Sporocytophaga myxococcoides: one gene and its partner. The protein of the gene in region 1 binds, or shares a complex with, the protein of each later gene. Links are inferred from orthologs where the notes say so. Each region holds a gene or a part of one and is shown on either strand. Other genes may lie near its edges.

Region 1 (16,509 bases):
TTCTTACAGAAGGAAGTTTTACGAATTTCACAGCCTGAGCCTTGGATTTTTTGCCAACAGAATATCAGATTCGATTGCAGAACTAAATCCTGACTATTTTCTAAATCAAAGGGTTCGCCAAAATTATTTAGATCTAAAATACACTTTTACCTATGACAGGCGAGATATCACTTATTACCCTTTAAATGGCTTTTATATAAAAGCTGAAGTAGATAAACAGGGACTTTTAGACGCAGATGATGTAAATATATTTTCAGTAAAAACAGAAGGCTCTGTTTACAAACCGCTCGGTAAAGGATTTTTTGTTGCTGCCGGAAGCGCCCTAAAATATTCGACTCCATCTAAACAACCCTATTATAACATTCGTGGATTGGGCTATATGAAAGATTATATCAGCGGATATGAGCTTTTTGTAATAGACGGCTCCTCCTATAGCCTTTTAAAAAGCAACATCAAATACAGGCTTTTTAAAACAGAAAAGAAACTGGGCTTCCTCCCAACAGAAAAAATCAGAAGTATTCCCCTAACTCTCTATTTGAAAACTTATTTTGATACTGGTTATGTAGTAGACCATACTAATATTCCTGGTAATGCTATATTAGCAAATCAATGGCTCTGGGGCGGTGGTGCAGGATTCGATTTAGTCACTTATTATGACCTAGTCTTCAGATTTGAATATTCTATTAATAAACAACTCCAGACTGGCTTGTTTTTCAGTTTGAAAGCAGCTATTTGAGTAGTAAGTTATAAGTAGTAAGTTTTAAGTCAGGACTGAGTACACAGTTCCTCAAGGACGATTAAACTTTCGGTTTAGGTCAACTTTCCAAAACTTATTACTTACTACTTATAACTTACTACTTTTTTAATATATTGCTCTGAATTGACCATAAAATATGGTATTTATTCCTTTTGTTAAACAATTTAATCCCTAAAGCATTTTAAGCTTTTATATTTTTTACCAAAAAATCTATTGAGAATATCATGTTGAAAAAACTTATCGTATTTACTGTCTGTTTGCTTTCTTTAAATCCTTTCTGTCGTGCCGACGAAGGAATGTGGCTTCCTTTACTCATCAAGAGGCTTAACTATGAAGATATGCAAAAGAAAGGTCTCAAGCTGACAGCAGATGAGATCTATAGTGCAAATCATTCAAGCCTAAAAGATGCTGTTGTAAATTTCGGAGGGTATTGCACAGGAGAAATCATATCTGATAAAGGACTAGTTCTTACTAACCACCACTGCGGTTATGAATCTGTACAATCGCATAGTACGGTTGAGCACGACTATCTTTCTGACGGTTTCTGGGCAAAAAAAACGTCTGAGGAACTCCCTACACCTGGCCTTACAGTAACTTTTCTGGTAAGAATGGAAGATGTAACGGATAGAATTCTGAGAGAATGTGCAGGGCTAAACCCTGATGAAAAAGAAGCTAAAATCGAACAGATTTCTACTGAACTTGAAAAATCAGCAATAGCAGGAACGCATTATACTTCCGAAATCAAAAGCTTTTTCGAAGGGAATGAATTTTACCTGTTTGTTTATGAAGTATTTAAAGATATCAGACTAGTAGGAGCACCACCATCCAGTATCGGAAAATTCGGAGGTGATACCGATAACTGGATGTGGCCAAGGCATACAGGAGACTTTTCCTTGTTCAGAGTCTATACTGGACCGGATGGCAAGCCTGCGGAATATTCAGCAAACAATATTCCTTTAAAACCCAAATTTCATCTAACTATCTCACTCGACGGATACGAAAAAGGTTCTTTTACAATGATAATGGGATATCCGGGAAGTACAGAAAGATATCTAACATCCGAAGGAGTTAAACTTGCATATGAAATCACCAATCCTGATAAAATCAAAATCAGGGAAAAAAGATTGGCTCTTATGAAAGAAGATATGGATGCCGATCCGGAGGTAAGAATCAAATATGCAGCAAATTATGCTCAGGTAATTAATTATTACAAATATTTTATAGGTCAGAATCAAGGATTAAGAAGACTGGATGTTGCAGATCAAAAGAAAGCCAGGGAAAAGAAATTTCAGGAATGGGCCGATTCTGACCCTGAGAGAAAAAAGACCTATGGTGATTTGCTTCCTCAATTTGAGCAAACTTATGAGGAATATAAAATTGTTGCTCCCGCCTATACTTACCTCGAAGAAGCTGCCTTTGGCACAGAAATCCTGCTTTTTGCATATAAGCTGAATGGATTCTACCAGGCACTGCAAAAGGCTAAAACACCACAGGAAACGGAGGCTGCAACCAAAGCCGCTAAAGAACTGGCTGATGAATTCTTTAAAAATTATAATCCACCAACGGACCAAAAGATTTTTGCCGCACTGTTAAAAATGTATCATGATGATGTAAATCCCAAACTAGTGCCTTCAGTCCTTAAAGAAGTAAATAAGAAATACAAAGGCGACTTCAATAAATTTGCTGCATACGTATTTTCAAATTCAATCCTTGCTTCAAAGGAAAAAATGGATAATTTTCTTAAAAAGCCTTCAGCAAAGGTACTGGAAAAAGATCCTGCCTTCAAAACAAGTCAAGAAATCATAAGTGATTTCAGAACACTTGCCGGACCTTTCCTGGGTATGATTTTCGCAAAACTGGATGCCGCTAATAACTTATATCTTAAAGGAATCAGGGAAATGAATAAAGAGGCTAAACTATATCCTGATGCTAACTTTTCCATGAGACTAACCTATGGTTCAGTTGAAGATTATTATCCGAAAGATGCAGCACACTTTTCCTACTATACTACCATTGAAGGTATCATGGAAAAAGAAGATCCCCAAAACGAAGAATTCATAGTTCCTAAAAAATTAATAGACCTGTACAATCAAAAAGATTATGGCAGATACGGATATAAAGGGACCCTTCCTGTAAACTTTATTTCCACCAATGATATTACCGGAGGAAATTCAGGAAGCCCTGTTATGAATGCTTATGGGCATTTAATTGGATGTGCATTTGATGGCAACTGGGAAGCAATGAGCGGAGATATTATCTATGAGCCAAAATTACAAAGAACAATTTCAGTAGATGTGAGATATATTTTATTCATCATTGATAAATATGCAGGTGCGGAAAACCTCATCAAAGAGATGACAATTGTGCAAAACTTTAAGTCTCCCTCAGCAAGTCAGGAAGAATCAATAGACAAAAATAAACCTGTCGAAATAATTAAGACAGGCAATAAAAAATTGGAAAAGGTAAACTAATAGTTAATATTTAAACCACCGAAGCATTTCTTCTGATAAACCCCAGCAGATTCTCTTCTGTTAGGGGTTTATTTATATATCCCGCAGCAATTGGAGAACTTTCCACCTTTTTAATATCATTTGTATTGGTACTCGTTGTTAAAACCACAATCATAGGCCTTTCAACAGTATTAACCTTTAATTTTTCATATTCTTCCAAAAACTCAAATCCATCCATTACTGGCATATTTATATCCAGCAGAATAAGAGTAGGCAGCTCGTTCTTATCACATTTCTTAAGATAAGTAATTGCTTCCTGACCATTGTTTGTCACAATAATTTCTTCCGACAAACCTATTCTCCTTATTAATCTGAGATTTATGTAATTATTGATTTTATCATCATCAACAAGGAGAACTTTATTAAACTTTTTCTCTGGCATAAGACACCTTTCTATATTTCCCTTTTAATAACTAAATAAAAAGTACCGAAAAAATCTTTACACAAATTGTGCCTGAATTCCTCTATTCACCATCTCCCTCCATCTTTCTCCACTAACAACGATTTATTTTTCCTAAATATCTTTTTCTTGCAAAGAAAATTTTAAAAAGCGATTGTCATTTCAGGCTAACTTTGGCAGCGCTTCTATAGGGAATAAAGATTAAATTCATTTACTATATTGTAAATTAAGACCTTACATTTACAATAGAAGAAATTAAATTATTTCTGAAGCAATATAGGGAAGAGGGAGAACTGCTTCGGTTAAGCTTAATTTAGACTTTTTTATTTTAAATTGAAACCTGTGAGCCGTAAACCTCTTATTTTTTGTTTTACCGAAAAAGCAGATTTTATTAAGCAATAAATATTTTTAATTTTGCCGGTTCGCAAAGCATACCAAATATAAAGATGGAAATTAAAAAGACATACAGTCCCAAAGAAGTTGAAGACAAATGGTATTCCTATTGGATGGATAACGGATTTTTCGCAGCAAAGCCTAATCCAAATAAGGAACCATACACAATTGTTATTCCTCCGCCAAACGTCACAGGTGTTTTGCATATGGGACATATGCTTAACAATACCATCCAGGATGTACTGATCAGAAAAGCAAGAATGGAAGGAAAAGAAGCCTGCTGGGTAGCCGGAACTGACCATGCATCGATTGCTACTGAAGCAAAGGTAGTTGCAATGCTAAGAGAAAAAGGTATTAAGAAAAGTGATCTTTCAAGAGATGAATTTTTAAAATATGCATGGGAATGGAAAGAGAAGTACGGCGGAATTATTCTTGAACAGCTAAAAAAACTGGGTGCTTCATGTGATTGGAACAGAACCAGGTTCACAATGGAGCCAGAGATGTCTGATGCTGTAATTGAAGTATTTATAAAATTATACAGAGATGGCCTTATCTATAGAGGAAACAGAATGGTTAACTGGGATCCGCAAGGAAAAACGGCTCTTTCTGATGAAGAAGTTATTCACAAGGAAGTAAATTCAAAGCTTTATTTTCTAAAATATCAGATAGATGGTTCTGAAGAATACATTACAGTAGCAACTACAAGACCAGAGACTATTCTCGGAGATACTGCCATTTGCGTTAATCCAAAAGATCAGAGATATCAGCATCTGAAAGGTAAGAAAGCTATTGTTCCTCTTATCGGAAGAAAAATTCCAGTGATAATGGATGAGTATGTTGATATGGAATTTGGAACAGGCTGCTTGAAAGTTACCCCTGCTCATGATGTTAATGACTATGCACTTGGCCAGAAGCATGGCCTTGAAATCATTGATATCATGAATGACGATGGTACATTCAGCGCTAATGCTCAGTTGTATATAGGCGAAGACCGATTCAAAGTAAGAAAGCTCATTTCTAAAGAACTTGAGGAAAAAACTTTTTTACTAAAGACAGAAGATATAAAAAACAGTGTAGGATATTCTGAAAGAACTGATGCTGTAATTGAGCCAAGATTATCTCTTCAATGGTTTGTAGATATGAAGAAGTTTCTGGAAAAAAAGCCCGAAGCCCTTTCTTCAGTGATGAATGATGAAATTCAGCTTATTCCTTCCAAGTTTAAAAATACATACAGACATTGGATGGAAAACATCAAAGACTGGTGTATCTCCAGACAGCTTTGGTGGGGACAAAGAATTCCAGCTTATTATCTGATTAATAACCCATCAGCTGAGCCTGTTGTAGCCTTCACCGAACAAGAAGCCCTAGAACAGTTTCAGAAAAACTATTCAGGCACAAAAGCTTCAGATATAAGACAGGATGAAGATGTACTGGACACTTGGTTCTCTTCATGGCTATGGCCTATTTCTGTATTTGATGGCTTTAAAGATCCGCAAAACAAAGACATTAACTACTTCTACCCTACTAATGATCTTGTAACAGCTCCTGAAATTCTATTCTTCTGGGTTGCAAGAATGATCATGGCAGGTTATATGTTCCGCGGTGAAATACCTTTCAAGAAGGTATACCTTACAGGTATCGTTAGAGACAAACAAGGCAGAAAGATGTCCAAATCTCTTGGTAATTCACCCGATCCTTTAGATCTGATTGAGGAATATGGCGCTGATGGTGTAAGGGTTGGAATGCTCTTAAGTTCTCCTGCAGGTAACGACTTGTTATTTGATGAAAAGCTATGTCTGCAAGGAAGAAATTTCACTAACAAAATCCACAATGCTTATAATCTTATTAGTGGATGGGAAATAAAAGAAGGAAATAATGAGGATAACATCGCAGCTATTGAATGGATGGAATCCAAATTTACAACTGCTCTTATAGAACTGGAAGATAACTTTACAAAATACAGACTATCTGATGCCCTTATGAGTGTGTATAAGCTGGTTTGGGATGATTTCTGTTCTAATTATCTTGAAATGATAAAGCCAGGCTTCAAACAGCCTATTGATCGTGAAACTTATACAAAGACAATCAATCTTTTTGAAAAACTACTTAAAGTAATTCATCCATTTACTCCATTTATATCGGAAGAATACTGGCATAAAATCAAGGAAAGACCGCAGAACGAGTGCATTATAATTGCTGAATGGCCCAAAGCAAGCCAAACCATAGACAAACAATCTATTGAACATGGAGACCTTGCTATAGAGATAGTTTCTAATATAAGAAATATCAGAAATGCTAAACAAATAGCAAAATTTGATCCGTTGAAGCTCTTTGTTAAAAATGTACCTGCTGAACTGTTAAGCAAATTTAGTCCTATTATTAAGAAACTTGCCTGTATTGAGAGCATAGAAACAACACAACAACCTATTGACGGTGCTTCTACTTTCATTATTCGTAGCTCTGAGTTTTATATTCCGGTTGAAGGCTCTATAGATGTTGAAAAAGAAAAAGAAAATCTATTGAAGCAATTGGAGCATAAAAAAGGTTTTCTTGCCAGCGTAGAGAAAAAGCTAAGCAATGAAAAATTCGTAGCAGGAGCTCCTGCTCCTGTTATTGAGCTTGAAAGAAAGAAAAAAGCAGATGCCGAAGCAGAAATTCAGGCTTTGGAAAAAAGTCTGGCCAATCTTTAAAAAAGGCATTTTACGATTCTAGATTTATAAAGTTTCTCTTTTAAACTTTTTCCCTTAAAAGGCTGAAAATTGACAAAAAATTTCAGCCTTTTTTTCATTTTTTCAGTACACTACTTTTAGGTTTAGATCAACTTTAAGTATTACAGGATGAAAAAATTAATACTCTTTAGTTCAATATTGTTTATACTTTCTTTTATTGGAGAAAAGGCCTTTGCGCAAAATCCCGCACAGACTAAAAAGAAAGCTAAAGCGGCAAAAAAGGGACGAAATAAAAAACAAGAACCTTATCAAATAGTCTGGAAAGACAAAGATTCTGATGGTGATGGTGTACCTGACGGAAGAGACAAATGTATTCATACACCTAAAGGCGAACCCGTTACAACTTTTGGTTGTCCATACGACGTTGATTTTGACGGAGTTTATGACTACGAAGACCAATGTAAAAATGAAGCCGGCCCTAAAGAAAACAAGGGATGTCCTTGGGGAGACCGAGATAAGGATGGAATTATGGATAATAAAGATGAATGTCCCGATGCTCCTGGAATAGCACAGTTCAGGGGCTGTCCTGATACGGATGGTGATGGTATTCAGGATAAAGAGGATCAATGTCCTAAAGAAAGAGGTACTATTGCCTACAAAGGTTGTCCTCCTCCTTTTGTAGATACAGATGGTGACGGCGTTGGAGATTATGATGACCTTTGCATGAGAACCCCCGGGGTGAAATCTAACAAAGGATGCCCAGAAATTAAACCAGAAGAAAAGAAAGCATTGGAAGAAGCGTTCAAAAATCTGTTATTTGAAACCAATAGTGATGTTATTATTAGTTCTTCTTACAATTCACTGAACAAACTTGCGTCTGTAATGGTGAACAACCCGAGATCAAAACTACATTTAGAAGGACATACTGACAACGTCGGAGATGACAACTCCAACATGGATCTTTCGAAGAGAAGATCAGAATCTGTAAAACGTTATCTTGGAACCAAAGGTGTAAATGCAAGCAGAATTACAACTGCAGGTTTCGGAGAAACAAAACCTGTAGACACTAATGATACAGATGCCGGTAGACAGGCTAACAGACGTGTGGAGATGAACATTATGTATGAATAGTATTATTCCCAAAAATATCCTATAATAAAAAAGAAACCGGTCTATTTGACCGGTTTCTTTTTTATTATAGCTTTTACTTTAAGCTTTTTAAAATCTTGCTGCTAAAATTAATTTCATATCCTTATACTTCATATTAAACTTCTTAGCTATATAAGGATTAGTAAGACTACCTTTATAGGAATAGACTCCTTTCATAAACCATTCTTTTGAATAAATCAATTCCTCAGTCCCTCCCTTTTTAGCTATTTGTAAAATAATAGGAGTAAATATATTGCTTAATGCTGTCGTCGCAGTTCTGGCGACTCTTGATGCGATATTGGGTACGCAATAGTGAATCACATCATACTTCCTGAAAATAGGGTTTTTGTGACTGGTAACCCTACTGGTTTCAAAGCAACCACCCTGATCAATACTAACATCGATTATCACTGAATTAGGCATCATTTCAGCTACCATATCCTCAGTAACTACGCATGGACTCCCCTCATCAGACCTAAGAGAGCCTATCACAACATCTGCTTCCCGTAATTCTTTTCTTAATGTAATAGTATCTATTGTAGACGTATAAATCTGAAGCCCCAAATCATGTTTTAACCTTCTGAGTTTATATACCTGATTATCAAAAATCTTCACCTCACATCCTAATCCTGCAGCAGCACGTACCGCATATTCTGCAACTGTTCCGGCGCCAAGAATTACCACTTTTGTAGGTGGTACTCCTGTAATTCCTCCCAATATAACTCCTTTTCCATTTTTGCTATTGAGGTACTCAGCTGCAATAAGCATAACAGTACTGCCTGCTATTTCACTCATGGCTCTTACAACAGGCATTCCCCCTACCTTATCTTCAATAAATTCAAAGCCAAGCGCAATCAGCTTTTGTTTGTTGATAGCCTGAACAAGTTCCGGGGTAAGCGTTGAAATCTGAAGTGCAGAAAACAATGTACTTCCAGGTTTCATCATACTGATTTCCTGTATAGTAGGCGGTTCTATCTTTAATACAATATTAGACTGAAATACTTCCTGAGATGAATAAGCTATTTTAGCTCCTGCATCACTGTATTCTTTATCAGAATATTTTGCCGATACACCAGCACCTGTTTCGACCACCACATCGTGACCATTGTTAACCAACAATGCTACAGCCTCAGGAGTGAGACACACCCTATTTTCCAGATCCTGTATCTCCTTGGGAATACCAATATTAAGACGGGTTGTACCTTCAGGAATTTTTAATAGTGCCTCTTGAGGATATAAGGCATGTTCTTTTGCCAGAGCTTCAATACCCGATTTTAAGCTGCTTTTCATGTTTTAGAAAGATGAAAAATTCTTTGTTGATTATTATCTACTTTTAGAGAAATTCTTAAATGATGCGGAGGTATAAGAGATTCTATTTTTGAAGGCCACTCTATAAGACAAATATTTCCTGAAGAAAAATACTCTTCACTGCCTATATCAAGTGCCTCCGTTTCGCTTTTTAATCTGTAAAAATCAAAATGGTAAATGCTATTGCTGTTAGCTCCAAGATATTCATTTATCAAAGCAAATGTCGGACTACTTACATTTTCAGATACCCCAAGTTCTTTGCAAATTTCCTTTATTAAAGTGGTCTTTCCTGCTCCAATCTCTCCTTCAAACAGCCAAATTTTTTCTAAATCGGCAAATTTAATAATTTCCGAAGCTACCTGTTTAAGTTCAGAAAGATCCTTGCTCTGTAATATTTTATAAGGTTGTGTACTTTCTCCCATGAATCGTCTGAAAGAAGAATTGTCTGGTCGGTAAATTTACAAAAATTTATCAACCAGACAATTCATTTACTTCCCCAACTAAACCCTACTTTGGAGACAAGGTTATAAAAGGAATTATCATTTCTTCCAAAGAAACCCCTCCATGCTGGAAAGTATCTTTGTAATAATTAACATAATAATTATAGTTATTGGGGTAGGCAAAGAAATAATCTTCAATGGTAAACACATAAGCTGTAGACACATTTCTTTTAGGAAGAAACATGCGCTCCGGCTTTCTGCAGACATAAACGTCCTTTTCATCAAAGCCAAGGTTTTTCCCCTGCTTATATCTCAGGTTAGTATTAGTACTTTTATCTCCGATTATCTTAAATGGTTTTTTAACCCTTATTGTGCCATGATCAGTAGTAATGATCACTCTACCTTTTTTCTCAGCAATCCTTCTTAAAGCTTCCAGCAATGGAGAATGCTGAAACCAGGAGTTGGTTAATGATCTATAGGCTGATTCGTCAGGAGCAAGTTCTCTAACCATTGCCATATCTGTTCGAGCATGAGACAGCATATCGACAAAGTTGTAGACAATAACATTCAACTTATTGTTCATTAGGTTATTGATATTATCCAATAAAGATTTGCCATGACTAATATTGATAATTTTATTGTAAGAGCTTTTAATATCAAGTTTGTTTCTTACTAACTGAGCTTTTAAAAGTTCTTCTTCAAAATTATTTTTTCCCTCCTCTTCTTCATCACTAACCCAATATTGAGGAAATTTTTTCTCTATTTCAGAAGGTAGTAAACCTGAAAAAATTGCATTTCTGGCGTAAGCTGTTGTCGTTGGTAGAATTGAATAATAGTTAATCTCTTCATCCACATTAAAATAAGTATTAATGGTTGACTCCAGAACCTTCCATTGATCATATCGGAGATTATCGATAAGAATAAAAAATAAAGGTTGCTCTTTTTCCAATAGAGGGAATACCTTTTTTTTCATAATCTGATGAGATAGAACAGGTTTTGAAGAGTTTGCATCATTTAACCATGATTCATAATTATCAATTACAAAATCTGCAAAGTTCTTGTTGGCTTCACTTTTCTGCATGTCAATAATATCCTTCATACTTTTGTTCTCGGTATTATCGATCTCTAACTCCCAATAAACCAACTTCTTGTATATCTCAGCCCACTCTTCATGTCCAATACGGTCGTTATAAGCCATGCTAAGATTTCTGAAATCCTGTTGATAACCGATATTGGTTTTCTCAGTAACAAGCCTTTTATTATCCAATATCTTTTTGATACTCAATAATATTTGATTTGGATTTAATGGTTTAATGAGGTAGTCAGCTATTTTGCTTCCGATAGCCTCTTCCATAATATGTTCCTCTTCACTCTTAGTGATCATGATTACCGGAAGATTTGGCTTTATGGCTTTGATCTGACTTAGAGTTTCCAAACCGGTCATACCCGGCATATTTTCATCCAGAAATACGATGTCATACTTCTCCTCATTACACTTCTCTAATGCATCTGCACCACTAGGTACAGGAGTTACATCATAGCCTTTATTATTAAGAAAAATTATGTGGGGTTTAAGTAGATCTATTTCATCATCCGCCCATAAAATATTGTATCTTTGCATAGAATTAAAATTCGTAAACACTAAAAGTACATTAAATCCATATCAATAAGTTTCGTTAACTTAAAAAGTTTTGAATAAAAAGAAAATATTCAACGATCCGGTTTACGGATTTATTACAATTCCCGGAAGTTTCATTTTTGATATTATAGAGCATCCCTATTTTCAGCGACTGAGAAGAATAAAACAATTAGGACTTACTGACCTAGTGTATCCCGGGGCACTTCATACCAGGTTTCATCATGCTCTAGGAGCTATGCATTTAATGGGTATGGCCTTGAACAGATTAAGAAGTCGCGGACATCAGATATCAGAAGAAGAAAAAGAAGCCGCTTTGGCTGCCATATTGTTGCACGACATTGGTCATGGTCCATTCTCACATGCCCTGGAGAAAACCCTGCTTTCGCATATAGCCCATGAAAAGCTTTCATATCTTATTATGGAAAAGCTAAATAATGAGTTTAATGGAAAATTGGATCTTACCGTAAAAATGTTTCTCAACTTATACGAAAGGAAATTCTTCCATCAACTTATATCCAGCCAGCTCGATATGGATAGAATGGACTACCTTAAGAGAGACAGCTTTTTTACCGGGGTTATGGAAGGTACGATCGGAGCAGACAGAATCATTAAAATGCTGGATATTATTGACGACGAATTAGTTATAGAGGAAAAGGGAATATACAGCATTGAAAATTTCTTATCATCCAGAAGACTGATGTACTGGCAGGTTTATTTGCACAAAACAACCGTGAGCGCAGAAAAAATGCTGATACAAATTATAAGGAGAGCTCAGCATTTATCCCTGACCGGTGAAAAATTATATGCATCGGAGGCATTAAATGTTTTCCTTCAGCAAAAAATAACACTTGATGATTTTACTCAAAATCATCTCTACCTTCAAGCTTTTACCAGTCTCGATGATTATGACTTATGGGGAGCGATAAAAATATGGAAAAATCATAAAGACCCTGTATTGTCGTTGTTATGTAACCAGCTATTAGAAAGGAAGTTATTCCGAATTGAAATATCAAGGACACAATTTGAGGAAGAAAAGATTGATCAGCTAAGAAAAGAAGTAGTAAAAAATCTCGGATTGCCTGAAGAAAATTCGGAATATTTTGTCGTAAATGGTGTTCTAAGAAACAGAGCATACCTTCCGGTAAGCAATAAAATAAATGTTCTTACAAAAAAAGGACAAGTATTGGACGTCGCCCAGGCCTCTGATCTTCCCAACATAAAGGCTATAAGTAAAATAGTAAAAAAACATTATTTATGCTGGCCTAAAAATGTATCTTTGTAAGATGGTTCATAGTTAATAATTTGTTTAAATTAGTTTAATGGAATTTACAACAGGACAGATTGCCCATTTAATTGGGGGAGAAGTCAAAGGAAGTGATAGCCTGAAAATCAGCAAACTGGCAAAAATTCAAGAAGGTCAGGAAGGTTGTATTTCCTTTTTATCAAATTTAAAATACGAACCTTATTTATATACCACTCAAGCTTCGGCTGTTATAGTTGACAAGAAATTCGTTCCCAAAAGCGAGGTTAAAACCACTTTAATTCTTGTTGATGATCCCTATACCAGTTTTACAACATTACTCGAAGAATACCACAAATTCATTAGTTTTATGAAAACTGGAGTGGAAACCCCTTCTTACATTGGGCAAAATTCCTCTACGGGAGAGAATATTTATCGTGGCGCATTTTCCTATATTGGAACAAACTGTCGAATCGGAAAAAATGTAAAAATTTATCCTCAGGCATATATTGGAGATAATGTTACAATTGGAGATAACACCATTATTTTTCCCGGAGTAAAAATTTATTCAGATTCAAAAATCGGAAGTTATTGTACATTCCATTCCGGTTCAGTAATAGGTAGCGATGGTTTCGGATTTGCGCCACAACCAGATGGCACATACAAAACCATACCTCAGGTAGGTAACGTAATTATTGGAAATCATGTAGACATTGGAGCAAATACTGTTATTGATTGTGCAACCATGGGGTCAACAGTCATACATGATGGTGTAAAACTTGACAATCTGATTCAGATTGCTCACAATGTTGAAATTGGCAAAAACACAGTGATAGCTGCACAATCCGGAATTTCCGGATCTACCAAAATAGGAGAAAATTGTGTCATTGCCGGTCAAGTAGGAATTGTTGGACATATCACATTGGCAAATAAAACCAGCATAGGAGCTCAATCAGGAGTTGGCAAATCGGTAACAACAGAAGGGACAGCCATACATGGATCCCCTGCATTTGAATATAAAAAATTTCTGAAATCAAGTAGTGTTTTCAGAAAACTTCCGGATTTGCAAAAAAGAATTGAGGAACTTGAGGAAAAAATTATAAATTTGCCGACTTTATAAGGTTAAATGAACGTAAAACAGCATACCATCAAGAGTCCCGTATCTATTTCAGGAGTAGGATTACATACAGGAGTAAAAGTTAACATGACTTTTGTACCTGCGCCCCCCAATCACGGGATTGTTTTTCAAAGGGTTGATCTTGAAAACCAACCTATTGTTGAAGCAGACGTCGACTATGTAGTTGACCTATCAAGAGGAACCACAATTGAAAAAAATGGAGCAAGAGTAAGTACAGTAGAGCATACGCTTGCTGCACTTATGGGATTGCAGATCGATAATGTTCTCATCCAGATTGACGGTCCTGAAACCCCGATTATGGATGGCAGCTCTCAGCCTTTTGTGGAAGCACTGGAAACTGTTGGTTTTCAGGAGCAAAATGCATTAAGAAACTTTTTTGAAGTTCCGCACAGCATCTTCTATAAAGATAATGAAAAGAACATAGAAATTGCAGCTCTTCCACTTGATGATTATAGAGTTACCGTAATGGTAGACTATAATTCTCCGGTTTTGGGAAGTCAGCATGCTTCTCTTACGAATATCAACCAGTTTTCTAAAGAAATTGCATCCTGTAGAACTTTCTGTTTCCTTCATGAGCTGGAAATGCTTCAGAAGCAAAACCTTATCAAAGGTGGAGACCTGAACAATGCCATTGTAATTGTTGACAGAGTTGTACAAGATCATGAGCTGGAGCACCTTGCAAAATTATTTAACAAGCAAAAAGTTGAGGTTAAGAAAGAAGGCATTCTTAATAATCTTGAATTACGTTATAAAAATGAACCGGCAAGACATAAGCTGCTTGATGTAATCGGAGATCTTGCTCTTGTAGGTAGACCTTTAAAAGCTCAGATTCTTGCAGCCCGTCCAGGGCATGCTGCTAACGTAGCATTTGCAAAAAAAATTAAGAAAATCATGAAAGAGGCATCTAAGAATCAGATTCCTCATTATGATCCGAATATGCCTCCGGTACTTGATGTAAATCAAATATATAAGGCCTTACCTCACAGATATCCGTTCAAGCTTGTTGATAAAATATTTTATCTGGACGAGACAACGGTAGCAGGTATCAAAAACGTAACCATCAATGAGCCATTTTTTCAGGGACACTTCCCTGGAAACCCTGTAATGCCAGGTGTAATGCAAATTGAAGCAATGGTTCAAACTGGAGGAATTTTAGTATTAAATACAGTACCGGATCCTGACAACTATTGGACCTACTTCCTAAGTATAGAAAGCTGTAGGTTCAAGAGATTTGTAGTACCCGGAGATCAGATAATATTTAAGTGCGAGTTATTGGCTCCTATAAAAAGAGGAATTGCTAAAATGCAAGGGCAGGCATTTGTTGGTAATAATCTGGTTTGTGAAGCAGTAATGTCTGCTAGTATTGTAAGGAAAGACACAGGAAAATCCCTATGAATCAACCTTTAGCTTATATACATCCTCAGGCAAAAATTGCCAGAAATGTTGTTATTGAGCCATTTTCGACAATTCATAAAAATGTTGAAATAGATGAAGGAACCTGGATTGGTCCAAATGTGACCATCATGGAAGGTGCCAGAATCGGAAAAAACGTTAAAATTTATCCGGGAGCTGTTATCTCTGCTCCCCCTCAGGATCTTAAATTCTCAGGAGAAGAAACAACTGCTATCATTGGCGACAACTGTGTCATAAGAGAGTGTGTGACTGTCAATAGAGGTACTATAGAAAAATACAAAACCGAAGTTGGTAAAAACTGCCTTCTAATGGCATATGTGCATGTAGCTCATGATTGTATCATAGGTAATAATTGTATTCTGGCCAATTCGGTTCAGCTAGCAGGTCATGTAACTGTTGATGATTATGCTATAGTTGGCGGATCCAGCGCAGTTCACCAATTTGTAAGAATTGGAGCACATGCTATGATATCAGGAGGTTCGCTGGTAAGAAAAGATATACCTCCCTACACCAAGGCTGCCAGAGAACCGTTAAGCTACTGTGGTATTAACTCCATTGGTCTTAGAAGAAGAGGTTTCAGTAACGACAAGATCAACGAAATACAGGAAATATACAGAACGGTATATCTGAGAGGATATAACAATTCAAAAGCACTGGATCATATTGAAGTGAACTTTACTTCTTCGAAAGAGAAAGATGAGATTGTAAATTTCATTCGCAGCTCAGATAGAGGTATTATGAAAGGGTTCAGTCAGTAAAACATGAATATTATCGCTGAAAATTTAGGCAAGAGATTTGACCGGAATTGGCTTTTCAGAAATCTTAACCTGAATTTTCAGCAAAATAAATCCTATGCCATTACCGGCAGAAATGGCTCCGGAAAATCCACTTTAATTCAAATACTTGCCGGACTTACTTCCCCGAATGAAGGAAAAGTAAAATATTTTTCAAATAACACAGAATTTTCTCCTGAGCATCTTTATCAAAAACTCACATTTACAGCTCCCTACCAGGACTTAATAGAAGAATTAACCTTAGGTGAAATAATAAATTTTCATCTCACATTTAAGAAATTTAAGAATAATCTTTCCCAAAAGGATTTTATTCAGATACTGGGGCTCGAAAAATCATCCGAGAAAAAACTGACATACTTTTCATCAGGGATGAGGCAAAGAGTAAAGCTTGGCTTTGCAATGTATACTGAATCGGAAATTCTGTTCTTGGATGAACCTACTGTGAATCTTGATTCAGCAGGAATAAACTGGTATAAAACTGAAATTATCCAAAACATAAAGGATAGAATTGTGATTATCTGTTCAAATCAACCTTATGAATACGACTTTTGTCACGAAATCATCAAGGTTGAGGATTTTCATAAATCCTGAAAATTTGGAACAAGACAGATACTCAAAATTTGTAAAGAGAAATGAAGAAACCTTTTGGATGATTGCAT
Region 2 (16,573 bases), on another replicon or contig:
ATCTGTATGTCCGGAAATGAGAATTCTGATACTCTTATTATTATTCAACAGCTCTACCAACCTCTCAAGCTCAGCCTCAGACTCTTTTCGAAGTGTTGCCTTATCAACATCAAAGAAGACGTTTCTTAAGACAATTTTGGTTCCCTTCTTCAATTGTTCCATACAGATCTGATCATCGATTTCCTGATAATGCTCAAGAAATGGAATATCTATATTCTTAGAATAGAAAACATAACCAGGTGCCTCTACACTTACACCATAGTTTTTTCCCGCAGGAAGAATAACTATATAATTACCAGTACTTGAATTAGGCGTATAGATACCAATCACCTCCTGTGTAGTATTATCTGTAACGGTTATCTTTCCAGTAATCGGGCTATTTAAGTTACAATTAAGTATCTTTCCTTTTAACACAACCAGAGCAGCTTCAACATCTGTTCTTTCAAGCATATAAATATCTTTTTCACCATAGCCTCCCTCTCTTTCAGATGCGAAATAAGCCCTCTTGTTGTCGGCAGACCACACAAAGAAAACATCATCATCTGCAGTATTGATAGGATATCCGACATTCACAGGTTCAGTAAGGATAGCCCCGGTTTCAAGATTTATAGTACAAGAAAATATATCATATCCTCCCATAGATTTATGTCCTTTTGAACTGAAATAAAGTGTTTTTCCATCCGGGTGAATGAAAGGAGCATCTTCATCATATTTCGTATTTATTTTAGGGCCAAGATTGATTGGTTTAGCATACTCACCATTAGGTAATTTTCTTGCCATATAGATATCACGCCCTCCCTCCCCTGGTCTGTCACTGGTAAAAAATATAATTTTCTTATCCGGCGTAATACTCATATCAGACTCCCAGGATTTTTTGGTATTTATGTTACGGCCAATATTGCGTGGTGCAGACCATTCAGTTCCCATTAAATCACTGACAAACAAGTCTCCATTATTTTCTTTAGACCATCGGTATATAAATAATTCCTGCCCATCTGCAGAAAGACCTACAGAACCATCATGAGAATCTGTATTGATTCCGTTTCCCAAATCCTGAGGTTTGGTCCACTCTCCATTTACTTTATTTGAGATGTATATATCCTCAAAGTATTTATTATCCTGTATATCTATCTGGCCACCAGTGGTGGTGTCTCTTCTGGATATAAATATTATAGTGCTTTCATCTGCGGATATGGAAGGGTGATAATCTGGAAATTTTGAATTGACATTTGGACCAAGATTGGTAATTTTTACTTCTTTGGGATTTTTCATCAATTCTATTCCATTCTCACAATTGGCAATAAGTCTTTCTGCAGTCTGCTTATCAGAAGGAACATTTTTTTTGTATGTATTCAATAATGTTATAGCCTCTTGAAATCTATGAGCAAGATGATAAGAAACCGCAAGATAATAATCGAGGTCAGAATACTTAACCCCTCCCGATTTGGCCTTCTCCAAATATGGCAAAGCTTTAAGCTTTTGATCTGTGTGATTATAACACAAACCCACTGAATAAGAAATTTCAGGATCATCAGGCTGTAAACTGTCAGCTATTAAAAATAAATTCAAAGCTTTTATAAAGGCTTCCTGATCTCCGGACTTACCAATTCGAAAAAAATTAGCAGCCTCATCAGTTAATCTTTTTACTTCCTTCTTATTGCTCTGGGCATTTGTATTAAAATGAAAAAGCAACAAAAGAAGGAACAGGAAAAACTTCAGTCTATATTGAGTAAACATTGAAAAGATTTTTTTAGTATCAATTTAATACGTAACAATTTAATTAATATGTTAAATATTTGCAGAAATTTTAAAAGAGAGATAAATATTGTTAATAGGTAATTAGTGGCAATTAGTCTCCAAAAGGTATATAAAAAACAAAGGTCCTTAGTAACCTAAGGACCTTTTGAGGTTCCGAGCGGATTCGAACCGCTGTAAAAGGTTTTGCAGACCTCTGCCTAGCCACTCGGCCACAGAACCATGTTTTGGTGATGCAAACTTATAACAAATACTTCTAACTTCAAAAAAAAATAACATTTATTATAAAATAGAAATGCTCTTACGAGCATTTCTATTTATAGGAAAAGATTATTCTCCGTCTTCTTTTTTCTTAGCTTTTGCTTTTTTCTCAGCAGTAGCCTCGTCTTTATTCATTTGCTTCTTAAGATCAGAAAGTGCTTCTAAATCTCCAAGAGTTGATTTCTCAACCTCAGGTAAAGATGCTTTTGCAGGAGCTTTTGCTTTTGCAGTTTTCTTAACTTCTTTCGCTTCTTCAGCCTGTTCTGCTGCAGAATGAACTCTTGTATGAGATAGAACAATTCTCTTCTCATCTTTAGAGAACTCAAGAACTTTGAAATCTAAGCTTTCTCCAACTTCAGCTGTTTTACCATCTTGTTTAACAAGATTTTTTGCACTTGAAAATCCTTCGATTCCGTAAGGTAGCTCAAGCACAGCACCTTTATCATTTTTCTGGATGATAGTTGCTTTGTGAGCAGAACCTACAGTGAAGATTGTTTCGAATGTATTCCAAGGATTTTCCTCTAGTTGTTTGTGTCCCAAAGCAAGTCTTCTGTTTTCAGCATCCAGCTCAAGAACAACAACATCAAGTTTATCTCCTACTTTAACAAATTCAGATGGATGTTTGATTTTCTTTGTCCAACTTAGATCACTTACGTGAACAAGTCCATCGATACCTTCTTCAAGCTCGATGAAAAGACCGAAGTTTGTAAGGTTTCTCACAACTCCTGAATGCTTAGAACCTACTGCATACTTAGTAAGTACATCTTGTTTAGTCCAAGGATCTTCAGTTAATTGTTTGATACCAAGAGACATTTTTCTTTCTTCTCTGTCAAGAGTAAGAACAACAGCCTCTAGTTCATCACCAACTTTGATGAAATCCTGTGGATTTCTCAAATGCTGAGACCATGACATTTCAGAAACGTGGATCAGACCTTCAACTCCTGCAAGGATTTCAAGGAATGCGCCATAATCTGCAACGTTAACAATTTTACCTTTAACTTTTGAACCAACCTGAATAGTCTCAGGAAGTGAATCCCAAGGATGAGAAGTAAGTTGTTTCATACCAAGAGAAATTCTTTTCTTCTCGTCATCAAAGTCAAGTACAACAACATTAACTTTTTGATCAAGTTTAAGAACTTCTTCTGGATGATTGATTCTACCCCATGAAATATCAGTGATGTGCAATAAGCCGTCAACTCCACCAAGGTCAATGAACACACCGAAGTTTGTCATATTCTTGATAACACCTTCAAGTACTTGTCCTTTTTCAAGGTTGTTAAGGATCTCAGCTTTTTGCTTCTCGATATCTTTCTCGATAAGTACTTTGTGAGAAACTACTACGTTATCGTTGGTATAGTTGATTTTCACAACTTTTACCTCCATTTTCTTGCCAACAAACACATCAAAATCTCTGATTGGTTTCACGTCAATCTGAGAACCTGGAAGGAATGCTTCAACGCCATAGATGTCTAGTATAAGACCACCTTTAGTTCTTCTTTTAACTATTCCTTCGATAACGATATCGTTATCAAGTGCTTTTTGAATATTGCTCCAAGCCTGAACAATCTTAGCTTTTCTTCTTGATAAGATAAGCTGTCCCTGAGCATCTTCCTGATCTTCTACAAATACTTCTACTTCTTGTCCCACTTTCAGATCTTCAACATCACGAAACTCTGACAATGGAACTAATCCGTCTGATTTAAAGCCTATATTAAGGATCACGTCTCTGTCTGTGATACCTACAACAGTACCTTTAACAACTTCTTTCTCATTTACCTGGGTGATTGTACCTTCGTAAAGAGCCTCCAATTCTGCTCTTTTCTTAGCATCATAACCTGAACCGAAACCTTTGGTATCAAAGCTTTCCCAGTTAAAATCTTCTTTTGGTTTTGCCATAATAATTAATAGTCTGCCCTATTTACATCAATCGCCGGGCAATACGACTGAAATTTTGGTTTAACATAAAATAGTTTTATCTGCCTTTAATCAGCACCGCTTTATTCTCAAAAACGGAGTGCAAAGGTAAGAAAATTTCTCACAATTCTAAAATCACTGATTTATAGAAGATTTTAATTTTAAAAGATTTGATTAATGGAGGATAACTTATGTGTATAAATATTTTTCTCCTTATTGAAAATTCCATTTTCATCAAGCATATCTATTCTTACTTCTCCAGATGCATGGATTATCACATTCTGATCAAGCAAAATACCAACATGAATGACTTTACCGTGAGCATTATGAAAAAATGCAAGGTCTCCTGGGAGACGCTCTGAATAGGGCTTTTTAAAACCACACTCTGCCTGGTGGTATGAATCTCGTGGTAATTGTTTCCCACAGAGTTTCATTACTTGTTGAGTAAAGCCAGAACAATCGATTCCAAAATGAGATTTTCCTCCCCACATATACGGGGCTGCAAGGTAAAATTTAGCAGTACGCTCAAGAAATTTCAAATCCGGAGTATGATTAATAAATTGAGCTTCACCGTCATATCTGAGGATATTTTTCCCGATAATCACGGTACCGTTGTTATAAAATGGAAGTGTACTTCCCATTAAAATCGGAAAATATTTCCCATTTCCTTGAATCACTCCCATAACATCTTTACAAACTGGCCATTGTAGTTTTTGGTATTCAGTGAAATACTCCTTTCCCACCGGTTCATATTGTTTTGAATCAATCCAGCCTTTATACTGATCCTGAACGATTTCTATGTAAACCCATTTTCCATCTTCAGACTTATTCAATATTGTAAAAAGTTCTCCAAACAATAGTTGTGTTCCGATTTCACTCTTGTCAGATGGTTCTAATTTAACAGGCACTACACTCAAACCACAGACTCCGTAAATTTCCAGTAAAGGCTCTTGATGCATTATTTATATAATTTTTTTCAGCTTAAATATAAAAAAATAAACTTACGGTTAATAACGATCTCTTTCAAGCTCTCTTCTAACATCTTTTGCCTTAATATCTTCCCGCTTGTCATAAAGTTTTTTTCCTTTACCTAAGGCTATTTCCAATTTGGCAAACCCTCTGTCATTTACAAACAAACGGACCGGAATAATAGTGAGCCCTTTTTCATCTCCTTTTATAAGCAGTTTTCTTAGTTCTTTTTTGTTGAGCAACAGTTTTCTATCTCTCAATGGTTCATGATTATAATAACTTCCTTCTGTATAAATCGAGATATGCATATTCTTGACATACAATTCATTCCCTTTAAAAAAACAAAAGGCATCCTGAAAATTTACTTTCCCCTGGCGAATGGCTTTGATTTCTGTGCCTTTAAGAACCATTCCTGCGGTAAAATTTTCAAGAAACTGGAATTCAAATCCTGCCTTTTTATTTCTGATATTGATATCTGATGATATTTTTTCCTTTGCTGCCATTTTTTAAAAATTCATTCTTGGATCAGGTACTAATGCCTGACTACTAAAATCTCCTTTAACATATTTAAAATGTGCTGCCATTGCAATCATTGCAGCATTATCTGTGCAATACTGAAAATCAGGAACGTAAACTTTCCATCCTTGAGTATTAGCCTCCATTTCAAGCACTTTCCTTAATCCTTTATTAGCTGACACTCCACCAGCAATGGCCACTTCCCTGATTCCTGTTTCCTGAACTGCTTTTCTGAGTTTTCTCATAAGAATATCAATTAGAGTATATTGAATACTTGCACAGATATTATTAAGATTTTTAGCAATAAACTGTTCATCCTTCATTGTATTATTTTGAAGAAAATAAAGAATTGCAGTTTTTATACCACTAAAAGAAAAATTCAATCCGGGCGTGTCGACTTTTGGAAAGGTATAGGCTTGAGAATTTCCTTCTTGAGCATATTTATCAATTAAAGGTCCACCCGGATATGGAAGTCCCAATAATTTGGCCGATTTATCAAAAGCTTCTCCTACAGCATCATCTTGAGTTTCTCCGAGAATCTCCATTTCCAGATGATTTTTAACCAACACTATCTGAGTATGTCCTCCACTCACTGTCAAACAAATAAAAGGAAATTCAGGTTTTGGATCATCAATAAAATGAGATAAAATATGCGCTTGCATATGGTTCACTTCAATAAGAGGTACATTAAGCCCCAACGCAAATGACTTTGCAAAAGAAATCCCAACCAGTAAAGATCCTAAAAGACCTGGGCCTTTAGTAACAGCAACTGCATTTAGCATGGATTTTGTTATATTTGCGTTTAGCAATGCCTGATTGACAACAGGAATAATATTTTGTTGGTGAGCTCTTGAGGCAAGTTCAGGGACAATGCCGCCATATTTAATATGCACATCTTGCGTTGCTACAATATTTGAAAGAATTTTACCGTTGCCAATTACCGAAGCCGCAGTCTCGTCACAAGATGATTCTATTGCTAAAATATAAGGACCCATTTATAAATTTTGAATACAAGGCGAAAATACCTGATTTTTTTTAAAAGGTTAACAAAAACCATCTCATTTACTGCATTAGGTATTATCCTTTTGCTGATGGGGATGATTTTTGCCATTCGCTCCCCAAAAGTACAAACTTGGGCTGTTAATAAAGCCTCTTCCTATATTTCAGAAAAATTACATTATCCTATTTCTGTAAAATATGTAGACATTAACTGGTTTGACAAGATTATTCTGGAAGGTCTGGAAGTAAATGACACTCACAATGGGAAAATGATCTCGGTTGGTTATGCAAAAGTTGATCTGAATTTTCTTAACCTCCTTTATGGTAATGTAGCCATAGACAAAATAAGCCTGGCAAATGGAAAAGTTGAAGTATTCAGATACAAAGATGGTGGCATCAACATATCCGACTTTGTGGCAGCTATCCAGGACCTTTCTGCCTCCTCTGACACTTCTGCAACGCAGTCAGCTCCTTTTGTGATTGAAGCGGTCAATGTTGAGAACATGCTTTTCTCTTATCATGATTTCAGAAAAGAAAAAATCACCTACGGATACGACTATTATCATTTTGCGCTCACTGATATTTCTGCTGACGCGACCAAACTTAAGTTCTTTAAGGATACTGTCCAGATAAATGTACATAGATTAAGCACTAATGACAGGCAAACCAAACTGAATGTTCATCAGCTTACAACCCTCTTTACCTTTACGAAAAGGAACATGGAGTTCAAAGATCTTTATGCTGAAATTGGTGAAAGTATTGTTAAAGATTATGTCCGTTTCGATTACAACACAATTGATGATCTGGGAGATTTTAATGAACAGATTGTCATGACTGGTAATATCAATCAATCAGTAGTAACCAGCAGAAACCTTTCACACTTCGCCCCGGATCTGCAAGGCTATAATGACATTTACACGCTTTCGGGAAAATTTAAAGGAAAGGTCATCAATTTTTCTGTAAACAATTTTGATCTGCAATTTGGTAACAGAAGCAGAATGAAAGGTAAAACCAAATTTGACGGTTTACCTGAACTGGAGCAGACTTTTATGGATCTTAATTTTAAAGAAACAGACATTTACGCTGCTGACATACAACAATATGTGGGTGATGATGCTGCCAACTTTCTTAAAAAACTGGGGAAAATAAAAGGCAGTGGAATATTTACCGGCTTCCTAAACGACTTTGTAGCAAAGGGAAATTTCACAACCGGCCTGGGCGTAGTAGAATCGGACATCAATTTAAAGATTCAGGAGAATACGCATCCCAAAGCACATTATAAAGGAAACCTAGTCACAAAGTCTTTCAACCTCGGTAAACTTGTAGGATATGAGAATAAAGTTCAATTGCTTGACATGGAAGGAACAATCGAAGGCAAAGGATTCACTTTGGACGATGCAGAAGTTTTTATAAATGGGAAAGTCCACAGGATCGGAATAAACAACTACAATTTTAAGAATATCACAACTACTGCAAAGCTAAGTAAGCAGTTTTTTAATGGAGCTGTAGCAATAAAGGACAGCAACATCGTGCTTTCTGTTAATGGGGAAGTAGATCTAAACAAACATAAAAATCACTTTAATATTCAGGCCAATCTTGAGAAAGCTAATTTGAAAGCAATTAACCTTTCTTCAATAGAGACTTTTGTGAAAACAGAAGCGTATTTCAATTTCACAGGAATGACATTGGATGAAATATTCGGTAAAGCAATTTTCAGAAATAGCTATCTGGTTTATAAAAACCGAGAAGTATTTCTTGATTCTATGCAAATAATAAGCTCAAAAACAGATAGCATAAGGAATTTCTCTGTAAAATCAGACCTTGCAACTATACAGGCTGAAGGTAATTTTAACTTTACCACACTAGCTTCAAACATTGAAACTTTATGGAATGAATATGAAATGACTGCCAGGAATAAAAGGAGTGAACTTGATAAATATTATGCCAACAAGAAGAAAACTTTTGACCAATACCGGCTTGATTTTAAAATCAACCTAATAGATATCAATGCTATTTTAGCGATATACCTTCCCAAGCTCTATCTTTCTCCTGGTGTTAATATTGAAGGAGATTTCACATCAGGGTATTCAAGTACCCTCAACCTTTATACAAAGGTTGATACTTTGTATTACAATGAATATGAGTTATTAAAAACAGAAGCACAAATCTCCGCTTCCAAGCTTTCAGACAGCAGCCATGTGCTCGCTATGTTCTTTGTAAAATCAGATGAGCAAATTCTTAAATCTTTTACTCCAACCAAAAATCTTCAGATTGAAGGCATCTGGAACGGAACCCGAGTAAACTTCACTTCACAGATAGCACAAAAAGGAAGCAGTAACTCTGCTAAGCTATCAGGCAATCTTGATTTCAATGAAAACCACAGAGTTGTAAATCTTAACGATAATTCTTCCCTGAATCTTCTGAATAAGAGATGGAAGATTCATCCATCCAACTCTATTACTTTCAATTCTGAAAAAATCCTATTTGAAAATTTTACTGTTTCCAACAACAAACAAACAGTAAGTCTGGACGGTACATTATCAGAGGTTTCTTCTGACGAGGCTTTTCTCAAAGTAATTGACTTTCAGCTAGAGACCATAAACCCGTTATTGACAGACGTTTCATTAAAAGGTGTCCTTACAGGATCAGTGAATATTCATGATATATTCAACAACCCTAACCTAGGAAGCAGTTTATTTATCAATGATTTACATGTAAACAATTTTTTAGTAGGTAACATTATCGGTACATCTTCATGGAATACTGAAAAAAGTGTTCTGGACCTTGATGTAGAAGTCGAGCGGTTGAGCAACATTATAATTAATGTAAAAGGTAATATTCAACCAGGTAAAAACGGTAAAAGTGAAAACCTTAACCTCATTGCTGAATTAGACAAAGCGGATCTGGATCTACTTAATCCTATATTCAAGGGCGTATTATCTGAAGTTTCGGGCAAAATAACAGGAAATTTCACCATTGGAGGCTCTCTGAAAAACATTGTGCTGAAAGGTAATGGGAATGTTCAGAGTGGCAAATTCAAAGTAGATTACCTTGGCACAACTTATTATTTCTCTGACAATATTTATTTCGACGAAAACCTGATAGGATTCAAGAGGTTAAAGCTCAAAGATTCAGAAGGGAATAATGCTGTTTTAGATGGTGGTATTTTTCATGATAACTTCAGAAAATTTGTAGTAAACCTAAAAGGCTATCTCGATAAGGTTTGCGTTTTGAACACTACAGAAAAAGACAATGAGTTATTCTATGGAAAGGCGATAGTAAGCGGAAATCTGGAGATTTTGGGTGCTTTTTCGGATTTGAAAATAACAGCCAATGCCAGATCCCAGAAAGGTACAAACATACATATTCCTCTGACAGAATACTCTACAGTTGAAGAACAAAGTTATATCACTTTTACAACTTCCAAAAGTAAAGCTGCCATTACCAAAGAAACTGTTGACTTATCAGGAATAACACTTGACTTTAACTTTGACGTAACAACTGATGCGAATATTGAAATCATTTTTGATAAAAAAGCTGGTGATAAACTCAGAGGAAATGGTTCCGGAAATATAAAAATGAGCATTGATACCCGTGGCGATTTCAATATGTTTGGAAATTATCGAATAGAAAAAGGTACTTACAATTTCTCACTAGCAAACATTATCAGCAAAGAGTTTACCTTGCTCCCCAATAGCAGGATCTCCTGGACAGGAGACCCTTATAAAGGGTTACTTGATATCAAGGCCGCCTATAGACAAAACGTTTCCCTTGCCCCTCTAATTGATACAGGAAGAGTAAGAAAAAATCCAGAATTAAAAAACCGATACCCTGTAGATGTACTAATGGGAATTGAAGGAGATTTAATGTCTCCACGTATCAATCTAGATATTGATATCCTTAAGTCTGACCCAAATATGGTGGAAGATGTTATCGAATTTGAATCCAAAATTAAAACCAACGAACAGGAATTAAATAAACAGGTATTCAGCTTACTTATCCTGAAAAGTTTCTCCGCTCAGGACGGATCTTTTAATGGTATTGGAGGATCCAGCGGTAATCTGAGCGAACTTCTCTCTAATCAGCTAAGCAGCTGGCTATCTCAACTTGATAAAAACCTTCAGGTGGATATAGACCTTAATGCAATGAACACCTTTATGTTACGATTCAGTTATACGATGCTGGAAGGTCGACTAAGAATATCCCGTGACGGAAGTTATCAAAACACCAATAGCAGCAATCAGAATAACTTTTCAAGTATTGCAGGAGAGTGGACTATTGAGTACCTTCTTAGTCAGGACGGAAGGCTAAGACTTAAGCTATACAATAAGAATAATAATAACGCACTCTTAAACTCAGTTGCCACTAACAATATCAACAATACCTCTGCAGGCTTCAGCATTATGCACACACAGGGATTTAATAATCTGAAAGAACTTTTCGGAAAAAAAGAAAAACCAAAGAGAGACACCATAATTTTTGATATGGGGGAAGGAAGAAAAATATTCGAAGAGCTGGCTGAGGAGAAAAAAAGAGAACAGGAAGAAGAAGAGAAGAAAAGCAATAATACGATTAATAATACTACTATCACTCCTCATAGGGAAGAAGACGAAGCTGAAGCTAAATAAATGAGAATCTTTATTTTATTTTTTATCTCATTAATAAGTTTTGCATCCACGGCCCAGGATACTATCTCTGCAATAAATAAAAAAAGACTTATACCTGTCACCACAGGCATTGTAGGATTATATACAGCAAGTATGATTGGTCTAAATGAGCTTTGGTATAAGAATAACCCAAGAAGTTCATTCCACTTTTTTGACGACTCCGGGGAATGGAAACAGATGGATAAGCTGGGCCATGCTACTACTTCATTTCATGAAAGCCGCTTTGCTGTTGATGTTCTCAAATGGAGCGGAGTACCAAAGAAAAAGGCTTATATCATAGGAGGTCTGGCAGGATTCGTATTCCAGACTCCTATTGAATTTCTTGATGCTTATTCTTCCGAATATGGCTTTTCTTGGACAGATGTTGCCGCCAATGCATCGGGTTCTGCCCTTGTAATCGGGCAATACCTCCTTTGGGACGAGCTTAGAATTCAGCCAAAATTTTCATTTCACAAAACAAAATTTGCAAAAGAAAGACCTAACGTTTTGGGAAAATCGCTTAATGAACAATTACTAAAAGACTACAACGGCCAGTCATACTGGTTATCATTTAATATTCATTCATTTCTTCCAAATAAAGAAAGTAGATTTCCCCAATGGCTAAATATTTCATTAGGTTATAGTGCTGAAAATATGATTTATGCCCAAGACGTCCAGAACAAGGCTGCAGGATATGATCCTTACAGACAGTATTTTCTAAGTCTTGACATTGATTTCACTAAAATAAGAACCCGAAGCAAAGTATTGAATTTCATTTTTGATTATGGCTTAAACATACTGCATGTTCCTGCTCCGGCTTTGGAATACAGCAGAAAAGGATTTAAATTTCATCCTGTTTACTTTTAAAACTATGAAACCAGGAGATAAGGTCAGATTTATACATGGGAAAGAAGAAGGAATTGTCAGAAAAATCATCAATTCCAGAGACGTTGAAGTAGAGATCCAGGATGGATTTCTTATTCCTGCACTAATAAAAGAACTTGTGGTGGTTGCATCAGCAGAAAGCTTTATTGCAGCAGAAGAACCCGGACAGGAAATTGCACCCGAAAGGCTCAAAACGGACGGCATTTATCTTGCCTTTGTTCCTTTCAATGATAGAATTTATTCCATTCAGCTTATAAATGAAAGTGACCTTGATATTTCGTTTACCTTCGGCAGCCTGACTGATGAAAATTATATAGGTATTAGTACCGGAAACCTGAAAACAAAAGCTCATATCAAAGTTGGAGAAGCATCTGTAAAAGATTTTGATTCCTGGCCATCATGGATAACACAATGTCTATATTTTAGTTATGGACGAACTATTTACAAAGAGCCACTGGTAAGAAAACTAAGCATAAAAGCATCAACTTTTTATAAAAATAAAAAGCTGATTCCTCTTATAAATGAACAAGGTTATCTGTTTAAAATTGATGATAAACAGACTCCTATAAATAAGGAAAAACTTGTTCAGGAAATGTATTCTGCTCCTCAGGAAGTAAAAGAATTTTCCAGACCAGCTCCTGAAATAGACCTTCATATAGAAAAACTAACTCCTGATCATTTGAAGTTAAACAACAGCGAAATGTTGGAAATACAGATCAGGCATTTTCAGAAAAATTTAGATAACGCAATTGCCTCTGGCATGGATGAAATAACGTTTATTCATGGAGTTGGCAACGGAATTTTGAAATTAAAAATTCAGGAAATTTTAAGCAGAACCAAAAACATAGTCTATTTCAAAGATGCAAAAAAAGAAAAATTTGGATATGGCGCGACGCTGGTAAAGATTAACTAAAACCAGAAAGCTTTGGGGATTGTAAAATCAGATATACATTTGTAATTGAATGCAAGCCATCTTATCGTTCCGACTTTTGAGTCGGGAAGGAAAGTCCGGGCAACAGAGAGCACCATACTTCCTAACGGGAAGGCTTTTCATAGTTTTATGAAAGGACAGAAAGTGCCACAGAAAATTACCGCCTTGCAAAAGGTAAGGGTGAAAAAGTGAGGTAAGAGCTCACTCGTTTTGCAGTGATGTAAAATTGGGGTAAACCTTATGGGTTGAAAGACCAAATAGGTTCCGTCTACAACAGAGTTGCTCGCTCTGATTCCGGCTAACGGAATGGCGGAATGGGTAGGTCGTTTGATTCCCGATGGCGACTTCGGGACCAGATAAATGATAAGACAAGACAGAACCCGGCTTAACGGCTTGCATTTTTTTTATTTAATCTTTAAAACCGAACAACGGCACAAACATGGCTCATATTCTAATAATAGATGACGAGAGGAGCATCAGAAGCACTCTGAAAGAAATTCTGGAGTTTGAGAAATATCAGGTAGATGAAGCAAAAGACGGGGAAGAAGGTATGGCATTAATTGAAAAAAATAATTATGACCTGGTACTTTGCGACATTAAAATGCCTAAAATGGATGGCATGGAAGTACTTGAAAAAGCTCTTGAACTCGGGAAAGACACTCAATTTATCATGGTATCTGCCCATGGCAGCATTGAAACGGCTGTAGAGGCTACTAAGAAAGGCGCCTTTGATTTCATTCAAAAACCACCGGATCTTAACAGACTGCTTGTTTCAGTAAGAAATGCACTGGACAAATCAAGCTTGGTAACTGAGACAAAAGTTCTCAAGAAGAAGATCAACAAAACTTTTGACATACTTGGAAAATCTCCTGCAATTGAAGAAGTAAGAAAAACCATAGAAAAAGTTGCACCTACAGATGCAAGGGTTTTTGTCACAGGACCCAATGGTTCTGGAAAAGAACTTGTGGCTAAATGGCTTCACGCGAAAAGTAACCGGGCTAATGGTCCGATGGTAGAAGTCAATTGTGCTGCAATTCCTGGAGAACTCATTGAAAGTGAATTATTTGGACATGAAAAAGGATCATTTACTTCAGCCATCAAACAAAGAATAGGAAAATTTGAACAGGCAAACGGTGGGACCCTCTTTCTGGACGAAATCGGAGATATGAGCCTTTCTGCACAGGCAAAGGTTTTGAGAGCCTTACAGGAAAACAAGATCACTAGGGTTGGTGGAGAAAAAGAAATTAAAGTAGATGTAAGGATTGTTGCCGCTACCAATAAAAACATATTGAAGGAAATTGAAGAGAATCGATTCAGAGAAGATTTATATCATCGTCTGGGAGTTATCCTTATCCAGGTTCCTCCTTTAAATGAGCGAAGAGAAGATATTCCTCTTCTAATTGAAAAATTTTTAGGAGAAACTGCTGACGAATATAAAACAACGCCCAAAAAAATTGACCCTAAGGCTGTAGCTTACCTTCAGACTTTAGAATGGCCTGGAAATATCAGAGAACTGAAAAATGTAGTAGAAAGGCTGATAATAATGAGTGATTCCGTTATTTCTCTTGAAGACGCTCAAAAATATGCTAATAAGTAATTTTTTTGAAACTTTTTGATAAAAAAAGAAAGCTTCCTTAGTTTAAAGAAGCTTTCTTTTTTTATCAACAAAACCGAATATTTCTAAATCTTAACTCCGTCGATTTCTTTTACCTTTAAGGACAGAATCACTTTAAAAAAATCCAGATTAAATTTTTGCTACAGAAGCAGATTTTTTAACTTCTTTAGTGTAGGTCGGGCAAGTTCTGTGAGTTGCGCAAGCAGAAGCTAGCAAAAGCACAAAAGAAAATACAACTAGTGAATACTTTTTCATAAAGTGTTTAATTTTAAATTAGTACCTGAATTCTTTGTAAAATTAATTATTCATTTTCAATAATTAAAACAAACAGCAAATAAAATTAAATCTTTTCGATTTAATTTTGAACTTTTCAAAGACTAGTTTAAGTAAAGCAAATTACAGCCTCTTATGTCAGAATTATCAAACCGGCCAAGCACTTCAAAGTTATTATCATCCGAAATTTTCCCAAGATCCTGACTTTCAATAAATGCACAGGAATCTACATTGGCCAGATCAATAATATTAATTCCACCTGAAGACCTTCCAGATCCTATTGTCAAAGGATCATTAATATCCCGCAATAGGATTTTAAACCAGTCGGGCCCCGAAAAAAAACCATTTCCAGCAGAATATGCCTGAGATAAAAGCTCTGTCATACCATATTCAGAATGAACATTTTTTAAATTCAATCCACTTTTCAGAATTTGATGTAATTCATCCCGAACCAGCTCTTCCCTCCTACCTTTCATGCCACCTGTTTCCATAACGATAAAATCTGACAGATCCGGGTGGTCATTTTCCGCTAAATCCCAGAGGGCAAAAGAAACTCCTATCAATAATTTTTTTGCGGGATTTTCTTTATATTTTTTAAGATTATCAATAAGTAGTTTTTCATTAACGAATCCGGATAACGGATTACCAGACTGTTTAATAAAATGATTGACCATGTAAATCAAAGATGATCCAGGATTTTGCTGGTAAGAAGGCAATAATGCCAATACTATAAAATCAGAAAGACTGCCGTAAAATTTCCTAAAAATTTCTTCACAGTTCTTCAAATAAAACTCAGGATCCGCTACATAATGTCGACTGGTTTGAAAACCGGTAGTGCCGCTGCTATAGAAGATCTGCTTTTCAGAAAAAATGTCAGTTTTTATTTCCTGGGTCTTAAAAAACAAAATCGGTAAAAATGGGATTTCCTCAATCAGAGAGATTTTGCTGGGGTCTTTTCCGAGAAGATCAAGGTATTGTTTATATATCGGGTTATGTTCTGCCTGATATTTGAATAAAAGTATGGCTTTATCGTTAAAGTTTTGATCCGAGATATTGAATAAATCTTTTTTAAAACTTTCTTTGAAGTCCATTATTATTAATAAATTGAATTTAAAATATCAGAAAAGTGAAAGCATACTTCAAACATACTATACCTGTTCTGTTTGTCATAGGTTTATTATTTGCCTGCGACAGAGCTCCGAATTACTCAGAAGTACCTGTCATTAGTTTCAATAAGATCCAAAAATTTAATATTTATAATCCCCTGAGCAGCACCTTTATAGACTCGCTTTCAATATCTATAAATTTTCAGGACGGGGATGGAAATCTGGGTAATATTGAACAAAATGCAACCCATAATTTTATAGCTGAAATCTACATATTAGATACAATCACCAATAGTTTTCAAATAAGCAAGTTCAGTTTTCTGAATGCCAGTTTCCCTCCATTAAATAATACAGGAAAAAAAGGACCAATAGATGGAGTTTTGAACCAGGGAACTAATATGACTACCGTGTTTAACCTAATTCCTGAATTACCTAAAGGAACATTTAAGTTTAAGATTAAAATACGAGATGAAGATGGAAATTACAGTAACTGGACTGAAACCACCCCTATTAACCTAGGCACCAAATAATTGATTACTAATACAATGAAGGATACTTAACAGGATCTGCTTCATTCATTATCTCATACACCAGGTCCACCAGATCTTCTGCATTGGGTTTGGAGAAATAGTCTCCATCGCTTGAATATGCAGGCCTATGTTCTTTGGCAGGCAATGTTCTTGGTGCAGAATCCAGCCACTGA

Evidence for each region.
Region 2: the proteins of tsaE (region 1) and tsaD are in contact, whole or in part, in a crystal structure (PDB 6N9A), measured with the Thermotoga maritima proteins. The link is inferred for Sporocytophaga myxococcoides from one-to-one orthologs. Residues at the interface, in WP_004082108.1 of Thermotoga maritima: Leu37, Gly38, Lys46, Lys57, Val59, Lys60, Ser61, Thr63, Phe64, Thr65, Leu66, Met67, Val69, Pro71, Tyr82, Arg83, Leu84, Asp86, Asp88, Phe89, Asp93, Ile128, Asp130, Glu131, Arg134; in WP_004082750.1 of Thermotoga maritima: Cys10, Asp11, Arg49, His50, Leu82, Gly84, Gly135, Gly136, Glu154, Thr155, Leu156, Asp157, Asp158, Ser159, Glu162, Asp165, Lys166, Arg169, Leu170, Tyr175, Lys213, Thr214, Leu217, Tyr218, Gln221, Arg222, Asn324.

What each region holds. Positions count from the first base shown.
Region 1 is NZ_BBLT01000008.1:209,253-225,761, reverse strand. The notes cover bases 7,887-10,632. They hold tsaE (tRNA (adenosine(37)-N6)-threonylcarbamoyltransferase complex ATPase subunit type 1 TsaE), read right to left. Parts: upstream 9,609-10,632; coding sequence 9,165-9,608; downstream 7,887-9,164. Other genes in these bases: MYP_RS18325 (bifunctional response regulator/alkaline phosphatase family protein), read right to left, coding at 9,694-10,632; MYP_RS18335 (alanine dehydrogenase), read right to left, coding at 7,948-9,168. Also shown: MYP_RS18360 (BamA/TamA family outer membrane protein), read left to right, coding at 1-736; MYP_RS18355 (S46 family peptidase), read left to right, coding at 982-3,228; MYP_RS18350 (response regulator), read right to left, coding at 3,239-3,649; MYP_RS18345 (valine--tRNA ligase), read left to right, coding at 4,114-6,750; MYP_RS18340 (OmpA family protein), read left to right, coding at 6,898-7,860; more of MYP_RS18325, read right to left, coding at 10,633-11,247; MYP_RS18320 (HD domain-containing protein), read left to right, coding at 11,318-12,547; lpxD (UDP-3-O-(3-hydroxymyristoyl)glucosamine N-acyltransferase), read left to right, coding at 12,585-13,625; MYP_RS18310 (bifunctional UDP-3-O-[3-hydroxymyristoyl] N-acetylglucosamine deacetylase/3-hydroxyacyl-ACP dehydratase), read left to right, coding at 13,632-15,038; lpxA (acyl-ACP--UDP-N-acetylglucosamine O-acyltransferase), read left to right, coding at 15,035-15,814; MYP_RS18300 (ABC transporter ATP-binding protein), read left to right, coding at 15,818-16,441; MYP_RS18295 (hypothetical protein), read left to right, coding at 16,446-16,509. UniProt on the Escherichia coli protein: Required for the formation of a threonylcarbamoyl group on adenosine at position 37 (t(6)A37) in tRNAs that read codons beginning with adenine.
Region 2 is NZ_BBLT01000004.1:4,157-20,729, forward strand. Bases 4,409-7,218 are described here. They hold tsaD (tRNA (adenosine(37)-N6)-threonylcarbamoyltransferase complex transferase subunit TsaD), read right to left. Parts: upstream 6,411-7,218; coding sequence 5,406-6,410; downstream 4,409-5,405. Other genes in these bases: MYP_RS10295 (C40 family peptidase), read right to left, coding at 4,409-4,889; smpB (SsrA-binding protein SmpB), read right to left, coding at 4,938-5,402; MYP_RS10310 (translocation/assembly module TamB domain-containing protein), read left to right, coding at 6,420-7,218. In the rest of the region: MYP_RS10280 (OmpA family protein), read right to left, coding at 1-1,737; rpsA (30S ribosomal protein S1), read right to left, coding at 2,086-3,912; more of MYP_RS10295, read right to left, coding at 4,092-4,408; more of MYP_RS10310, read left to right, coding at 7,219-11,042; MYP_RS10315 (DUF2279 domain-containing protein), read left to right, coding at 11,043-11,927; MYP_RS10320 (Smr/MutS family protein), read left to right, coding at 11,932-12,858; MYP_RS10325 (sigma-54-dependent transcriptional regulator), read left to right, coding at 13,316-14,473; MYP_RS26740 (hypothetical protein), read right to left, coding at 14,621-14,746; MYP_RS10330 (acyltransferase), read right to left, coding at 14,869-15,855; MYP_RS10335 (hypothetical protein), read left to right, coding at 15,891-16,400; MYP_RS10340 (alpha-ketoacid dehydrogenase subunit alpha/beta), read right to left, coding at 16,408-16,573.